DNA from 4 places in the Pseudomonas lurida genome. Region 4 is predicted to be linked to each of the others. Evidence: predicted binding sites of a transcription regulator. Region 4 holds the regulator's gene; each other region holds the start of a gene.
What was found. The regulator FliA, encoded in region 4, starts transcription of late flagellar genes. The targets are predictions, from matches to a motif close to CTAAAGTTTNNNNNNNNNNNGCCGNTAA.

Region 1: the regulator FliA is predicted to act here: its motif matches at 2,596-2,623, upstream of flgM (flagellar biosynthesis anti-sigma factor FlgM).
Region 2: the regulator FliA is predicted to act here: its motif matches at 1,649-1,676, upstream of ATH90_RS14665 (methyl-accepting chemotaxis protein).
Region 3: the regulator FliA is predicted to act here: its motif matches at 1,570-1,597, upstream of ATH90_RS00730 (methyl-accepting chemotaxis protein).

What each region holds. Positions count from the first base shown of each region.
Region 1 is NZ_PDJB01000001.1:4,829,421-4,833,631, forward strand. It holds gene cheR (protein-glutamate O-methyltransferase CheR) at 1-696, opposite strand, end outside; gene ATH90_RS21860 (chemotaxis protein CheV) at 740-1,672, opposite strand; gene flgA (flagellar basal body P-ring formation chaperone FlgA) at 1,755-2,519, shown strand; gene flgM (flagellar biosynthesis anti-sigma factor FlgM) at 2,661-2,984, shown strand; gene ATH90_RS21875 (flagella synthesis protein FlgN) at 3,033-3,503, shown strand; gene ATH90_RS21880 (flagellar brake protein) at 3,600-4,211, shown strand, end outside.
Region 2 is NZ_PDJB01000001.1:3,261,528-3,265,738, reverse strand. It holds gene ATH90_RS14665 (methyl-accepting chemotaxis protein) at 56-1,621, opposite strand; gene ATH90_RS14660 (OsmC domain/YcaO domain-containing protein) at 1,785-3,983, shown strand; gene ATH90_RS14655 (cystathionine gamma-synthase) at 4,104-4,211, opposite strand, start outside.
Region 3 is NZ_PDJB01000001.1:149,123-153,333, forward strand. It holds gene ATH90_RS00720 (FecR domain-containing protein) at 1-919, opposite strand, end outside; gene ATH90_RS00725 (sigma-70 family RNA polymerase sigma factor) at 916-1,431, opposite strand; gene ATH90_RS00730 (methyl-accepting chemotaxis protein) at 1,711-3,591, shown strand; gene ATH90_RS00735 (SRPBCC family protein) at 3,623-4,084, opposite strand; gene ATH90_RS00740 (amino acid adenylation domain-containing protein) at 4,104-4,211, opposite strand, start outside.
Region 4 is NZ_PDJB01000001.1:4,492,614-4,496,824, forward strand. It holds gene ATH90_RS20260 (chemotaxis protein CheA) at 1-717, opposite strand, end outside; gene ATH90_RS20265 (protein phosphatase CheZ) at 729-1,517, opposite strand; gene ATH90_RS20270 (chemotaxis response regulator CheY) at 1,536-1,910, opposite strand; gene fliA (RNA polymerase sigma factor FliA) at 2,079-2,819, opposite strand; gene fleN (flagellar synthesis regulator FleN) at 2,816-3,649, opposite strand; gene flhF (flagellar biosynthesis GTPase FlhF) at 3,755-4,211, opposite strand, start outside.

The DNA.
Region 1 (4,211 bases), 340 kb from region 4:
GATGTCTTTCTTCACTTCGGCCGAGAAGTAGATCAGCACGTTGCGGCAGAACACCATGTCGAACTTGCCCAGGCTGGCGTAGCTGTCGAGCAGGTTGAACGAGCGGAATTCCACGCGGTTCTTGATCGGCGCCTTGACCGCCCAACGCCCCGCCCCTTTCGGGTCGAAGTAGCGTTGCAGGCGTTCCTGGGACAAACCACGGCCCAGGGCCAGGCTGTCGTACTCGCCGGTCTTGCAGTTGGTCAGCATGGTGCCAGACAGGTCGGTGGCCACGATTTGCGCCCCAGCCTTCAACTGGCCCATGTTGGTCCGCTCGAACTCATCGATGGACATCGAGATCGAGTACGGCTCCTGCCCCGAAGAGCAGGCGGCCGACCAGATGCGCAGGCGCTGGCCCGGGCTGGCCTTGATGGCTTCCGGCAGCACTTTGTTCTTGAGCACTTCAAAGGGGTAGGTGTCGCGAAACCACAGGGTTTCGTTGGTGGTCATGGCATCGACCACCATCTCCTTGAGCCCGCTGCGCGGCTGTCCCTGCATACGCTGGACCAGCTCGCCCAACGACTTGATGCCCTGCTGCTCCATCAGTTTGTTGAGACGGCTGGATACCAGGTACTGCTTGTTTTCACCGAGCAATATGCCACAGGCTTTTTCCAGGAAGACCCGGAACTGTTCGAAATCCAAATTACCCGTAGACAATGATACCGCCTCTTAAATCGTGTGACCGCCAGGGGAAATGCCCCTAGCCGTGATCTGCTGCCTTGATCCGGTCGACTACCCGGGATGCGAGGTCATCAGGACGGAATTTGGCCAGGAAGTCATCGGCACCGACCTTCTTGACCATCGCCTGATTGAATACACCCGACAACGAAGTATGCAGGATGATATGCAACTTTTGCATGCGTGGGTCGTTGCGAATCTCGGCCGTGAGGGTGTAGCCATCCATTTCCGGCATCTCGATGTCGGAGATCATCATCAAGAATTCTTCTTCCGGCTTCTTGCCCTCGTCCACCAGTTTGCGCAGGTAGTCCAACGCCTGGCGACCATCGTTGAGGGCCACGACTTCCACGCCAACGGTTTGCAGGCAACGGGTCACCTGCTTACGCGCCACCGAGGAGTCATCGACCGTCAATACCCGCAGGGAAATCGCCTTGTGCGCGGTCTCGGCGTCCACCACACCCACGGAAATCGATTCCGAGGTCGGCGCCACTTCGGCGAGGATCTTCTCCACGTCGATGATTTCCACCAACTGGTTATCGACCCGCGTCACTGCCGTGAGGTAGTGATCGCGACCGGTGCCCTTGGGCGGCGGATGGATCTCTTCCCAGTTCATATTGACGATGCGCTCCACCGAGCGCACCAGGAAACCCTGGGTCTTGGTGTTGTACTCGGTAATGATGACGAACGGGTTCTCGCGGTCCTGCAAACCCGCCGAACCGGTGGCCAGGGCCAGGTCAAGAATCGGGATCGTCGCGCCACGGATGTTGGCTACGCCACACACCACCGGACTGGACTTGGGCATGATCGTCAGCTTGGGGCATTGCAGCACTTCCCGCACCTTGAACACGTTGATGCCATATAGCTGCTTGCCATCCAGGCGAAAAAGCAACAACTCCAGGCGATTCTGCCCTACCAGCTGTGTGCGCTGGTTTACTGAATCCATTACTCCTGCCATGCCCAGACTCCTACGCTAAAACCTTTGAGGGTGCGACGCGCACCCAACACTAAACGGCACGAGCTTTGCTATTTATTGATTTATGGATATTAAAACGACAGTTTCCCGACGCCTTCACCTGACCCGGTTGTGCAGATTGCTCTGCGCACCGCTGGCGCTGCTTGCCTTCGGCCTGGGCGCCACGGCCCGTGCAGACAACGTCACCTTGCCTGATCTACTTATCGGCGTCACCCAAGGCTTTCTTGAGTTCACTGTAGAAGATTATCTGGCAACCACCCAGACGCCGGGGCGTTATGAAATCCAGGTCAACCAGTTGGACCCGCGCCTGCGCATGCCGATGTGCGACAAGGAATTGACAGCCACCCTGGAAAGCCCCGCCCAGCCCATCGGCCGCGTGACGGTCAAGGTACGCTGTGATGGCGCCTCGCCCTGGACGGTGTTCGTGCCGGCCCAGGTCAAGCTGTTCCGCGATGTGGTGGTGGTTGCCCGCCCGCTCAAACGCACCGGCATCATCGGTTTCGAAGACGTTGTGCTGCGCGAGCGAGACATCAGCATGATCAGTCAAGGCTACCTGACCTCCCTCGATCAGGCCGTCGGGCAAAAATTGACCCGACCAGTGGTCACTGACCAGGTCATCACGCTGATACATCTGGAGCAGGCGGAGGTGATCCGCAAGGGCGATCAGGTGGTCATTTCCGCCAGCAGCGGTGCGCTGCAGGTCAAAATGCCCGGGGAAGCCTTGTCCAATGGCGGCATGAGCGAACAGATACGGGTAAAGAATCTCAACTCCAACCGGGTGATCAAGGCGCGGGTCACCGCACCGGGTCAAGTGGAGGTGGCTTTATAGACCACTGGTATCAGGCGCCAGCTTTTCCTACACTGTCGGTTGGATGCCGGCCTGTGCAGTTTATTGTCAATCGAGCCTAAAGTTTGTCCGGGTATGGCCGAAAACATGGCAAGCGTCCAAATACCCAGAGGTTTTTTTATCATGGTCATCGATTTCAGTCGTTTGAATAACACCCCGACAACGTCGGCGCCTACGCGTGCTACCGGCACCAAGGACAGCGTAGAAGCCAAGGCCCAGCCACTGCCCGCCAAGGCGGAACAGGCCAGTGCCAGCCAGAGCGGGGAATCCGTACACCTGAGCAATGAGGCTCAACAGTTGCAGAAGGTCACTGACTCGCTGCGCGATCAACCGGTGGTCAATAAAGCCCGTGTGGCCGAGTTGAAACAGGCAATCGCCGATGGCAGCTATAAAGTCGACAGCAACCGTGTAGCCAGCAAGCTGCTTAATTTCGAAGCCGAGCGCTAGGCAAAGGCCTGCGCCGGGCTTTTGGACGCTTAAACCCCAAGGCCAGCCATGCATCACGACGAAAATCTGCTTCAACTGATCATCGATGATCTCGCGCCGACCCAGCAGCTCCTTGAGCTGCTCAGGGAAGAATCCCTGGCCCTCTATGGTCGGGACATGCCTCTGCTGGAAGAAATCCTTGCACGCAAGCAGTCGCTTATTGTCCTGCTGGAACAGCACGGCAAAAAACGCAGCCAGATCCTCGTGAGCCTGGGCCTGCCCGCCGACCATGATGGGTTGGCACAGCTGGCCAGCCATTCCTCGGTCGGCGATCAACTACTGGCCCAGAGCAAAGTACTCAATCAATTGCTCACCCAGTGCCAGGAAGCCAACCTGCTCAACGGTCAGTCGATCCAGCTTCAGCAAGCTACGACCGCCAACCAGTTGCGTATACTTCACGGCGGAGAGCCTCCAGCGCTTTACAACGCTCAGGGTTCCACCTCGCGCCTGGTCAAGCCAAGCACCCGCAGCCAGGCCTGACGCCGGTTTGCAGCGCGACCTATCCAAGGCGCGCCACATACTGGCAGAATGCCTGCTCTTGCGTGTAGTCGTATTTTGTCTGGAGATGGAAGAACCGTGTTCAACGCCCTTAATGCGGAAGATGCCCCGCAGCCACCCAAGGTCCTCACCACCCCTCTGGAAATCGCCAGCACCTTGCGGATGCTGCAAGAAAGCCATGACCCGCTGATCATCACCTTCCACGAACGCAGCCAGCGCTTCCAGAGCTACCTGGTGGATGTCAACCGGGACGGCGGCACACTGGCCCTGGATGAAATGATCCCTCGCGATGGCGAACGCCACCTCGAAAATGGCGAACCTTTCCGCATCGAAGGTTTCCACGACGGTGTGCGCGTTGCGTGGGAAAGCAACGGCAGCCTGAGCATCAGCGAAAAGGACGGCCACCGCATCTACACCGGCAGCCTGCCCGACGAAGTGGTCTACCACCAGCGTCGCAACGCATTCCGCGCTGCGTTGAAGCTGGCGCAGTTGGTCAATATCGAATTGGGTGGCGAGAAGCTCAAGGCCCCGATCAGCGGCAAGCTGCTGGATATTTCCGCTACCGGCTGCAAATTGCGCTTTGAAGGGGATATTTCCGAGCGCCTGCAACTGGGCCAGGTCTACGACCGCTTTATCGCCGCGCTGCCATTCGGCAGCATGACCACCTCGGTCGAACTGCGCTACCTGCAC
Region 2 (4,211 bases), 1.2 Mb from region 4:
TGGCAGGCGCGCTCACCATAGGAAGCGCGCTTGCCACGACACGTTCAGCGCAGGCTCAGCGATTGAAGCGCTCGACCAATGCGTATTGGGTGGCCGCGGTGTTCGTCAGTTCCTTGCTCAGGTCCGTGGATTGATGGGCTTGCAGCGAGGTCTGGTCGGCCAGTTCGGCGATGGTGGTGATGTTGCGGCTGATCTCCTCGGCCACCGCGCTCTGTTCCTCGGTGGCAGCGGCGATCTGGGTGGTCATGTCGGTGATGTGGGACACGGCCTCGCTGATGCCAACCAGCGCCTGGTCAGCTTCGAGTACCCAGGCCACGCCTTCCCGGGCCTGGCGCTGGCCGTGCTCCATGCTTTGCACCGCGTTGTTTGACGATGCCTGCAGCTGGGTAATCAGCGCGTGGATCTGGGTGGTGGACTGAGAGGTCCGCTGGGCCAGTTGGCGCACTTCGTCGGCGACCACTGCAAAGCCACGGCCTTGCTCGCCCGCACGCGCCGCTTCGATGGCGGCGTTGAGGGCCAGCAGGTTGGTCTGGTCGGCAATGCCCTTGATCACATCCACTACGCTGCCGATTTCGTCACTGTCCCGTGCCAGCTGCGCCACGGTCACACCGGTTTCGCTGACCACGGTGGACAAGCGTTCGATTGCCTCGCGGGTATCTCGCGCTACCTCACGCCCGCGTCCGGTCAGCACATTGGCTTGCTGGGTGGCGTCGGCGGTGCGCTGTACGTGGCTGGCGACTTCCTGGGTAGTCGCGGCCATCTGGTTGACGGCGGCCGAGACCTGTTCGGTTTCGACGCGCTGACGGTCCAGGCCCTTGGAACTGGCGGTGGCCAATTGATCGGACTGCCCGGCCAGCGCACTCAGTTGTTCGGCACTGTCCTGCAAGCGGGTGAGGCACGTCTTCAGGCGTGCGGCCTGGCTGAGGAACGCCGTTTCCAAACGTGCCTGGGGCCCGCGCGCATCGCTGTACATCTGCGCAATCAGGGCGTCCGAGGTCGAAGGCTCGACACCTTGCAACAGGCGCAACGTGCTGCCCTGACGCCAGCGTGAGCAGAGTATGCCCACGGGCACCGCAACGGCCACGGCCACCGCAATGGCCACCGGCGCAGTGAGGAACAGCCCGGCCAGGCTACCGGCAAGTCCGGTTGCTACATAGGGGACGCAGCTGACGGCGGCTGGCAGCCAGGCATCCTGGCGCGGCACGCCGGGCTTGCCTTGGCTGATACGACGGTAAAGGGCCTGGGCACGGCGGATTTCATCGGCTGTGGGCTTGACCCGCACCGATTCGAATCCGACCACCTTGCTGCCTTCGAAGATCGGTGTGACGTAGGCGTTGACCCAGTAGTGGTCGCCGTTTTTGGAGCGGTTTTTCACGATGCCCATCCAGGGCAGTCCCTGCTTGAGCGCACTCCACATGTGCGCAAAAACGGCGGGCGGCACATCAGGGTGACGCACAATGTTCTGCGGTGCCCCAATCAGATCCGCACGTTCAAAGCCGCTGATATCGACAAAGGCGTCGTTGCAGTAAGTGATGACCCCTCGGACATCGGTGGCGGAGATGAGTTTTTGCGAAGGCGCGAGGGAAATCTCACGCTGTGTTACAGGCTGGTTATTGCGCATTCCGACTACTCCCTGGTTGCCCTCAGTCCATCGGCGCCAATCGCGAAAAGGTTAATTTACAATGGATAATTCGCCCGCCACTGGTCAAAAGCCTGAAACTTCCCGGTGAAAAACCTCATAATAGCGGCCATTTTTGTTTAGCCCGTTATTCTGGTGTGCCCCCATGGAAATCAAGGTCAACTTTCTCGACAACCTCCGGCTTGAAGCCAAGTTCGATGACTTCACGGTGATTGCCGACCAGCCCATTCGCTATAAAGGCGATGGCTCGGCACCGGGGCCATTCGATTATTTCCTGGCATCGTCGGCCTTGTGCGCGGCGTACTTCGTGAAGTTGTATTGCCAGACCCGCAATATCCCCACCGACAATATTCGCTTGTCGCAGAACAATATCGTCGACCCGGAAAACCGCTATAACCAGATCTTCAAGATCCAGGTGGAATTACCGGCGGATATCTCTGATAAGGACCGCCAGGGCATCCTGCGTTCCATCGACCGCTGCACGGTCAAGAAAGTGGTGCAGGCCGGCCCTGAGTTTGTCATCGAAGAAGTCGAGAACCTGGATGCGGATGCCCAGGCATTGTTGATGCCCGGCTCGACTTCCGAAGGCGGCACCTACATTGCCGGCAAAGACCTGCCACTGGAACAGACCATCGCCAACATGTCCGGCATCCTGGCCGGCCTGGGCATGAAGATCGAGATCGCTTCGTGGCGCAATATCGTGCCTAACGTCTGGTCCCTGCATATCCGCGACGCACATTCGCCGATGTGTTTTACCAATGGCAAGGGCGCGACCAAAGAGGGCGCCTTGGCGTCGGCGTTGGGCGAGTTTATTGAGCGACTCAACTGTAACTTCTTCTACAACGACCAGTTCTGGGGTGAGGAATTGGCGAACGCGCCGTTCGTGCACTACCCGGACGAGCGCTGGTTCCAGCCCGGCCCCAACGACGAGCTGCCCAGCGAAATCCTCGATGCCTACTGCCTGAAGGTCTACAACCGCGAGGGCGAGCTGCGCGGTTCGCACTTGTTCGACACCAACTCCGGCAATGAAGAGCGCGGCATTGTTTCGCTGCCGTTTGTGCGCCAGTCGGACGGTGAGGTGGTGTACTTCCCCTCCAACCTGATTGAAAACCTCTACCTCAGCAACGGCATGAGCGCTGGCAACACCCTGGCCGAAGCCCAGGTACAGTGCCTGTCCGAGATCTTCGAACGCGCCGTGAAGCGTGAAATCATCGAAGGCGAATTCGCCTTGCCGGACGTACCCGCCGAGGTGCTGGCCAAGTACCCAGGCATCCTCGCCGGCATTCAAGGGCTCGAAGCCCAAGGCTTCCCGGTATTGGTGAAAGACGCGTCCCTGGGCGGTGAATTCCCGGTGATGTGCGTGACCTTGATGAACCCGCGCACCGGGGGCGTATTCGCCTCCTTCGGCGCGCACCCAAGCCTGGAAGTGGCACTGGAGCGCAGCCTCACCGAACTGCTGCAAGGCCGCAGTTTCGAAGGCTTGAACGACTTGCCGCAGCCCACATTCGAAGGCCAGGCGGTGACCGAACCGAACAACTTCGTCGAGCACTTCATCGACTCCAGCGGCGTGGTGTCGTGGCGCTTCTTCAGTTCGCAGTCGGATTATGAATTCGTCGAATGGGACTTCACTGGCGAAGGTGCAGACTCCAATGCCCAGGAAGCCGCGACCCTGTTCGGCATTCTTGAAGGCATGGGCAAGGAGTCGTACATGGCGGTGTACGAACACCTCGGTGCCACCGCCTGCCGCATCCTGGTGCCCGACTACTCGGAAATCTACCCGGTGGATGACCTGATCTGGGACAACACCAACAAGGCGCTGTTTTTCCGCGAGGACATCCTCAACCTGCACCGCCTCGACGAGGAAGAGTTGCAGGCGTTGGTCGAGCGTCTGATTGAAAGCGAGCTGGATGACTACACCGATATCACTACCCTGATCGGCATCGAATTCGACGACAACACCGCCTGGGGCCAACTGACCATCCTGGAGTTGAAGCTGCTGATCTTCCTGGCCTTGCAGCAATATGAAGAGGCCAAGGAGTGCGTGGAGATGTTCCTGCAATACAACGACAACACCGCCGAGCGTGGCCTGTTCTACCAGGCAATGAATGCGGTGCTGGAGATGGAGTTGGACGACGACCTGGACCTGGCGGATTACGAAACCAACTTCCGCCGCATGTTTGGCAATGAGCGGATGGATGCGGTGATTGGCTCAGTGAAAGGCGATGTGCGCTTCTATGGCTTGACGCCGACCAGCATGAAGCTGGAAGGGCTGGACCGGCATTTGCGCTTGATCGACAGCTACAAGAAGCTGCATGCGGCCCGTGCCAACGTCACCAGCGCCTGACACAACCCCCTTGTGGGAGCGGGCTTGCTCGCGAAAGCGGTCTATCAGTCAGTCGATGTATTGACTGACCCATCGCCTTCGCGAGCACGCCCGCTGCCACATTTTGCCCGGTGCAGGTCGCTAGATTTTCGCCAGGCCGCGGGCCAGGTCCGCCCTCAGGTCGTCCACGTCCTCGACCCCCACCGACAACCGCACCAACCCATCACCAATCCCCAGCTGTGCTCGTGT
Region 3 (4,211 bases), 4.3 Mb from region 4:
TCTGCGGCAGGATGGCCAGCAATGTGTCGGTGTCCTCCAGGCGAAAAACCCCTGACAGCCGCAAGTCTGCGATGTCTGCGGAGCAGCCCAGATAACCATGCCGATAACGCCCTACTTCCGAAAGGAAATCCGCAAGTCGCATGCCCCGAGTAACGATCAGCCCATCGGCCCATGCGCCGACATCCATGTTCAACGGGGCCGCGAGGGTGGCTTGGGTCTGACGCACGAGGTAGTTTTCCCCTGCGTGGACCTGAAGCGATAGCCCATCCGCCCCGTGCGGTGTGTGGATCGCCACGTTACCGCTGAGCACGCTCAAGCGCGTGCAGTCGCTGTCCTGACGCACAGCGAAACGTCCGTCGATACCTTCAAGCAAGCCATGGCGTGTTTTAACCAATAAGGGCGCCGACGCGGCACCGCACGTCACCAGGATTTCTCCGCGCACCAGCGTAATCAGGCGCTGCTGTGGGTTGAAGTCCAGGTCGACTGCGCTGTCAGTGTTGAGTTGCAGGCGGGTGCCATCCGGCAATTGCACGCTGCGCCGCTCACCGGTGGCGGTCGCAAGATCGCTGGTCCAGCGTTGCCAGCCGATCAGGTCGCGGCTTATCCAGGCCGCCGAGCTCACCAGCATCACACCGGACAGCAACTTCAACGCCTGTCGCCGCCCCAAGCCCTGGGCGCTGTTCTCCAGCGTCAGTCGCGCGCCGGGAACTGCCGCCAACTGGCCACTCAATTCTTGTTGCAATGCTTGAACCCGCTGCCAGGCCAACTCGTGGTCATGGTGGGCTTCGCGCCAGTCTTCACATTGTGCCTGTAGCCGCCGGTTAGCCCGGTTGTTACGCAAACGCAGCATCCAACTGATGGCCTGCTTGACCACTTGGGGGTCGGGACCTGCGCGCGTGGCATCATCCAACGGCGTCATGTTTGATAGCGCAGAACGTAGCAGTGATAGAGCGCCTCGCAGATATAGCGCTCCACCGATCGCAGTGACACGCCCATTTGCTGGGCGATCTGTTTGTACGCCAGCCCGTCGCACTGGGCCAACAGAAATGCCCTGCGCACCTTAGGCTTGAGTCCGTCCAAAAGACGGGAAATGTCTTCCAGCAACTCCAGCACCAATGCGCGCGCCTCTGCGCTGGGAGCCAGTGCCTCGGGCAGGTGGGCGATGGACTCGAGATAAGCGCGTTCAATTTCTTCACGTCGCCAGTGATCGATCACCAAGCCCCGCGCGATGGTGCGCAAAAAAGCGCGAGGCGCCTTGAGTTCGAAGCGTTCGGTCTTTTGCAGCAGGCGCACAAAGGTGTCTTGTGCCAGGTCAGCTGCATCGGCGGCATTGCCCAGGCGACTGCGCAGCCACGCGTTCAGCCAGTTGTGATGAGTGCTGTAAAGCGTCTGCACAACACTTTCACACGGCGAGTACTCAGAGGATCGCATGCACACGGGCTCGGCCAGACGTCACAAATGATAATTAGTCGCATTGTCTGGAAGCCTGAAAGAATTTGCAACTCTGAATCGTAGGCACTTACCGCCGGTCGGTTTCCTACGTAAAAAGAGGACGAGTCTCACAAATTTCTAAGATTTGCCAAGGTTTGGCCGAAAGCCTGACGAGCCATGCGTGCACCGAAATAGAGCGGCCTGAGAGTCCGCCTATCGCGTTACATGGAATGTTCCACTCGGCACGCTCACCCCCCTTTGGCAAAAGAAGTCGATGAAATGAATCTCAAGTTCAGTCATAAAATTCTGTTGGCCGCGTCAGGCGTCGTGGTTCTAGCCTTCGCGTTATTCACGCTTTACAACGACTACCTGCAGCGCAGCACCATCAAGCAAAACCTGGACTCCTCCATCCAGCAATCCGGTGAGCTCACCGCCAGCAGTGTGCAGAACTGGCTCAGTGGCCGTATTCTGGTCCTCGAAAGCCTGGCGCAAAACGTTGCCCATCAGGGCAGTGGTGCAGACCTTCCTGGACTGGTCGATCAACCCGCGTTTACCGCGAATTTCCAGTTCACCTATGTCGGCCAGACCAACGGCGTGTTCACGCAGCGCCCGGACGCGAAGATGCCCGATGGCTACGACCCGCGTCAGCGCCCCTGGTACAAGCAAGCCGTAGCCGCGGACAAAACCATGCTTACCCCGCCTTACATGGCTGCGGTGGGTGGGCAGATCGTGACCATCGCCCTGCCGGTGAAAAAGAACGGCGAACTGCTGGGCGTAGTCGGCGGCGACCTGAGCCTGCAAACCCTGGTGAAGATCATCAACTCGGTGGACTTTGGCGGCATCGGCCATGCGTTCCTGGTCAGCGGCGACGGGCAGGTCATCGTCAGCCCCGACCAGGACCAAGTGATGAAAAACCTGAAGGACATCTACCCGGGCACCAGCGTGCGCATCGAGAAGGTCAGCCAGGATGTGGTCCTCAACGGCCAGGATCGCATCTTGTCTTTCACCCCGATCAGCGGCTTGCCAGGGGCGGATTGGTACATCGGCCTGTCGATCGACAAAGACAAGGCCTACGCACCACTGGGTGAATTCCGTACCTCAGCGTTGATTGCCATGGTGATCGCCGTGGTGGCGATTGCGGTGCTCTTGAGTCTGTTGATCCAAGTATTGCTGCGACCCCTGACCACCATGGGCGCTGCCATGCAGGACATTGCCCAAGGCGAGGGCGACCTGACCCGCCGCCTGGACGTCACCAGCAAGGACGAATTCGGCGAGGTCGGCAGTGCGTTCAACCAATTCGTTGAGCGCATCCACGCCTCCATTTCCGAAGTGTCCTCGGCAACACGCCAAGTGCATGATTTGTCCCAGCGCGTGATGGCCTCGTCCAACGCCTCGATCATCGGCTCTGACGAGCAGAGTGCCCGCACTAACAGCGTGGCCGCCGCGATCAACGAACTGGGTGCCGCCACTCAGGAAATCGCGCGTAATGCTGCCGATGCTTCGCAGCACGCCAGTGGTGCCAGCGAGCAGGCTGACGATGGGCGCAAGGTGGTGGAGCAAACGATCCTGGCGATGTCGGAACTGTCGCAAAAGATCAGCCTGTCCTGCACCCAGATCGAGACCCTGAACGCCAGCACCGACAATATCGGCCACATCCTTGATGTGATCAAAGGTATCTCCCAGCAAACCAACCTGCTCGCGCTCAACGCCGCAATCGAAGCCGCGCGTGCCGGGGAAGCCGGCCGTGGGTTTGCCGTGGTCGCTGATGAAGTGCGTAACCTGGCCCACCGCACGCAAGAGTCGGCTGAGGAGATCCACAAGATGATCACTTCGCTGCAAGTGGGTTCGCGTGAAGCGGTGACCACCATGAACGCCAGCCAGACGTCCAGCGAAGAGAGCGTCGAGGTGGCCAACCAGGCGGGTGAGCGATTGATCAGCGTGACGCAGCGTATTGTCGAGATCGATGGCATGAACCAATCGGTCGCGGCCGCCACCGAAGAGCAGACTGCCGTGGTGGAAACACTCAATGTCGACATCAACCAGATCAACCTGCTGAACCAGCAAGGCGTGGCCAACCTCAACGAAACGTTGAAGGACTGCGATGCGCTGTCCCAACAGGCCAGCCGTTTGAAACAACTGGTCGACAGTTTCAAGATCTGAAGCTGAATGAATAGGAGCGAGCCCCTCGCTCCTATCGTTCAAGCATCTGGCGCACATTCGCCAGTGCGCTGTCGGCGAATGTTTGCACGAATTCTTCAAACGCTGCCGGGGCCATTTCAGCGGCCTCGCCGATCAGCGTCCAGGTTGCCTTGGCACCGCCTGATCCAAATGCTTCCACGCGCATTGCCGCCCACAATCGAGCCACGCCCAATGTGTTGTAGATCGTGGTCCATGTCATGCACATCGCATGGTCGTCGTGGCTATTGAGTTGCTCCACGACCCGATGACCATCGTGAAAAAACTTGGTGCGCAAGGCGCCCACGCCCTCACCCATCATTTCGACGTGTGACAGGGCCGGAATAAAGGCGTCAAAGCCTGCAAAGCGACCCACCAGACCCCACAGACGAGCGGCGTCGCAGTTGACGGTGACACAGGCCACTATGGGTGTGCCGGTTGGGTTGCGAATCAATGTATCGGGTTGCAGCGATGTCATGAAATTGTCCTGAAGCCGTTCAAAGAAAGCGGATAGCCTTGAGGTAGTCGCAGCCCCGTTGCAGCAGCGACGGGCTCTTCTCGGGGTAGTCAGCGCCCATTTCCTCAACCCCCCGGCGTGCGTTGTC
Region 4 (4,211 bases):
TTGGTCGAGCAACGCTTCGAATTCATCGTCGGTGATATCGGTGCTGGCACTGCCAGTGGCGGCAGGCGCCTCAGGCGCAGCGACCGGTGCCACGGCGTCAGCCGCGAACTGGCCTTTGCCATGCAACTGGTCAAGCAGGGACTCGAACTCGGCGTCGGTAATGTCTTCGCTGGTCGGTGCGGCAACAGGCGCAGCGGGTGCTTCAGCCTCGGCCTTCACCGCACTGAGCGAGTTGAGCAGTTGTTCGAACTCGCTGTCCGTCACATCCGCTTCGGGCTCTGCCACCGGTTCCGGCGCAGCTTCAGCCACCGGCGCAGCCGATAAGTCGGCAGGCTCTGCGTAGCGCGCCAGGGCGGCTAGCAGCTCCGGCGTGGCCGCAGTGATCGGGGCACGTTCGCGGACTTCGCCGAACATGCCGTTGACCGCGTCCAGTGCTTCGAGAATCACGTCCATCAACTCCGAGTCAACGTGCCGCTCACCCTTGCGCAGGATGTCGAACACGTTCTCGGCGATGTGGCAGCACTCCACCAGCTCATGGAGCTGGAGGAAGCCGGCGCCCCCTTTTACAGTGTGAAAACCGCGAAAAATTGCATTGAGCAGGTTCGCATCATCCGGGCGGCTTTCCAGCTCGACCAGTTGTTCGGACAGTTGCTCTAAAATTTCGCCGGCCTCTACAAGGAAATCCTGAAGGATTTCTTCATCGGCGCCGAAGCTCATGTGGGTGCTCCTTAGAAGCCTAAACTGGATAACAGGTCATCTACGTCATCCTGACCTGACACAACGTCTTCACGTTTATCGGCATGAATCTGCGGACCTTCACCCTTGGCGAGATGTTTTTGTGGATCTTTTTCCGAGAGGATCGCTTCGCGGTCATGTTCAATGCCGGCAAAACGGTCAACCTGGCCTGCCATAAGCACCAATTTGAGCAAGTTGCTTTCCACTTCGGTGACCAACTGGGTCACACGCTTGATCACCTGACCGGTGAGGTCCTGGTAATCCTGGGCGAGCAGAATGTCGTTGAGGTTGCTGGAAACCGTGCGGTTTTCCTGCTCACTGCGTGACAAGAACCCTTCGACCCGGCGCGCCAGCTCACGAAACTCTTCAGCCCCCACTTCACGGCGCATGAAACGGCCCCAGTCAACGCTGAGGGCCTGGGCTTCAGTGGCCATGCCATTGACCAGAGGCGTGGCGTTTTCCACCAGGTCCATGGTGCGGTTGGCCGCCGCCTCAGTCAGCCTGACCACGTAGGACAGGCGTTCGGTGGCATCCGTGATCTGGGAGATTTCTTCGGCCTGGGGCATGTGCGGGTCAATCTGGAAATTGACGATTGCACTGTGCAGCTCGCGCGTGAGCTTGCCCACTTCCTGGTACAGGCCGCGGTCACGGGTCTGGTTGAGCTCATGGATTAACTGCACCGCGTCGCCGAACTGGCCTCTTTCAAGGCTTTCGACCAATTGGTGAGCATGCTTTTTCAGGGTCGACTCGAAGTCTCCCTGTGACGTTTCTTTATGCTCCATAGCTCCCCCGCGATGGCATTAGCCGTGGATGCGTTCGAAGATTTTTTCGATCTTCTCTTTCAAGGCCAATGCAGTGAATGGCTTGACCACGTAACCGTTAACCCCGGCTTGGGCGGCTTCGATGATCTGCTCACGCTTGGCTTCGGCGGTTACCATCAGCACAGGCAGGCTGCGCAGCTTTTCGTCAGCGCGCACGTGGCGCAGCAAGTCGATACCGGTCATGCCCGGCATGTTCCAGTCTGTTACCAGAAAGTCGATGCTCCCGCTGTTGAGGATCGGAATCGCCGTAATGCCGTCATCCGCCTCGACCGTGTTAGTGAACCCAAGGTCACGCAACAGGTTTTTTATGATCCGCCGCATCGTTGAGAAGTCATCAACGATGAGGATTTTCATGTTCTTGTCCAATTCGACCTCCAAGCAGTCTTAAACGCGCCCAGCACCTGGACGCGCCATTTCAATCAACAGGCATTACACAAAAAGGACTGCCGGGGGCACCACGGGTCGAAACCGCGAAGGCTGGTCGCCCTCGCGGTATCGTCTGCAGTGTCCCCACACTGCCTGTCAGCGCGCTCGCCACTCTCCCAAACGCCCCCGCAAGCGGGCTGCGCACTGGCTGTGCAACTGGCTGACCCGCGACTCGCTGACGCCCAGGACCTCACCGATTTCCTTGAGGTTCAGCTCTTCGTCGTAGTACAGCGCCAACACCAGTCGCTCACGCTCCGGCAAATTGGCAATCGCATCCGCCAACGCCCCCTGGAAACGCTCATCTTCCAGGTCACGCGATGGCTCCATATGAGCACTCGCGCCGTCCTCGTGCAGCCCTTCGTGCTCGCCGTCCTGCAAGAGGTCGTCGAAACTGAACAGGCGGCTGCCCAAGGTATCGTTCAAAATCCCGTAGTAATCGTCGAGACTCAATTGGAGTTCGGCCGCAACTTCGTGATCTTTAGCGTCGCGACCGGTTTTTGCTTCAATTGCGCGAATTGCGTCACTGACCATGCGTGTATTGCGATGTACCGAACGCGGCGCCCAGTCACCTTTACGCACTTCATCGAGCATCGCGCCACGGATACGGATACCCGCATACGTTTCGAAACTCGCGCCCTTGCTCGCGTCGTATTTGGTCGACACTTCGAGCAGGCCGATCATGCCCGCCTGGATCAGGTCTTCGACCTGGACGCTGGCGGGCAGGCGTGCCAGCAAGTGATAGGCGATGCGCTTGACCAGGGGCGCATAGCGCTCGATCAATTCACCCTGGCTGTCACGTGCCGATTTCTTGTAAAGGTTGTAGCCGCTGGCTGTCATAGCACCGGTCCTGCGCTCGTCTGATGCACCAATCGCTCGACGAAAAACTCCAGATGCCCCCGAGGGTTGGCGGGCAACGGCCAGGTATCGACCTTCTGGGCAATAGCCTTGAACGCCAATGCGCATTTGGAACGAGGGAACGCTTCGTAGACTGCACGCTGCTTTTGCACAGCCTTGCGCACACACTCGTCGTAGGGAACTGCGCCGACGTATTGTAAGGCGACATCGAGGAACCGATCCGTGACCTTGGTCAACTTGGCGAACAGGTTGCGTCCTTCCTGCGGGCTCTGGGCCATGTTGGCCAGCACGCGGAAGCGGTTCATGCCGTAGTCACGGTTAAGCAGTTTGATCAGGGCGTAGGCGTCGGTGATCGAGGTGGGTTCATCACAGACCACCAACAAGACTTCCTGCGCGGCGCGCACGAAGCTGACCACGGACTCGCCGATCCCGGCGGCGGTGTCGATCACCAGCACGTCGAGGTTGTCACCGATATCACTGAATGCCTGGATCAGGCCGGCATGCTGCGCCGGGCTCAGGTGCACCATGCTCTGGGTGCCGGAAGCCGCTGGCACGATGCGTATGCCACCGGGGCCCTGCAGCAGCACATCGCGCAGCTCACAGCGGCCTTCGATCACATCGGCAAGGGTGTGTTTGGGCGTCAGCCCCAGCAGAACGTCGACGTTCGCCAGCCCCAGGTCAGCATCCAGCAGCATGACGCGACGGCCAAGCTCTGCCAGGGCCAGGGACAAATTCACTGACACGTTAGTTTTCCCGACGCCACCTTTGCCGCCGGTCACCGCGATCACCTGTACGGGATGCATGCTGCCCATTTTATTTCTTTACCTTGTCTTGCTTAGACGCAGGCTACATGGCTTGGCCGCGTGAATCGCTTGCAGACCATCGATGTAGATACATTTCACGGTGTTCATCCTGACTCAACCCACCCGCTTTGCCGGGCTGTGGTAAAGGTCGGCGAACATATCGGCCATCGCTTCCTCGCTAGGCTCGTCTTGCATTTGCACACTGACTGCACGGCTGACCAACTGATGACGGCGCGGCAGATGCAGATCATCCGGGATCCGCGGGCCGTCGGTCAGGTAGGCGACCGGTAATTCATGACTGATAGCCAGGCTCAGCACCTCGCCCAGGCTCGCGGTTTCATCGAGCTTGGTAAGGATGCAACCGGCCAGGCCACAACGCTTGTAACTATGATAAGCAGCGGTAAGAACCTGTTTCTGGCTGGTGGTTGCAAGCACCAGGTAATTCTTTGACCGGATGCCACGCCCAGCCAGGCTTTCCAGTTGCATGCGCAACGCCGGATCGCTGGCTTGCAGGCCCGCAGTATCGATCAGCACCACGCGCTTGCGCAGCAGTGGGTCGAGGGCGTTGGCC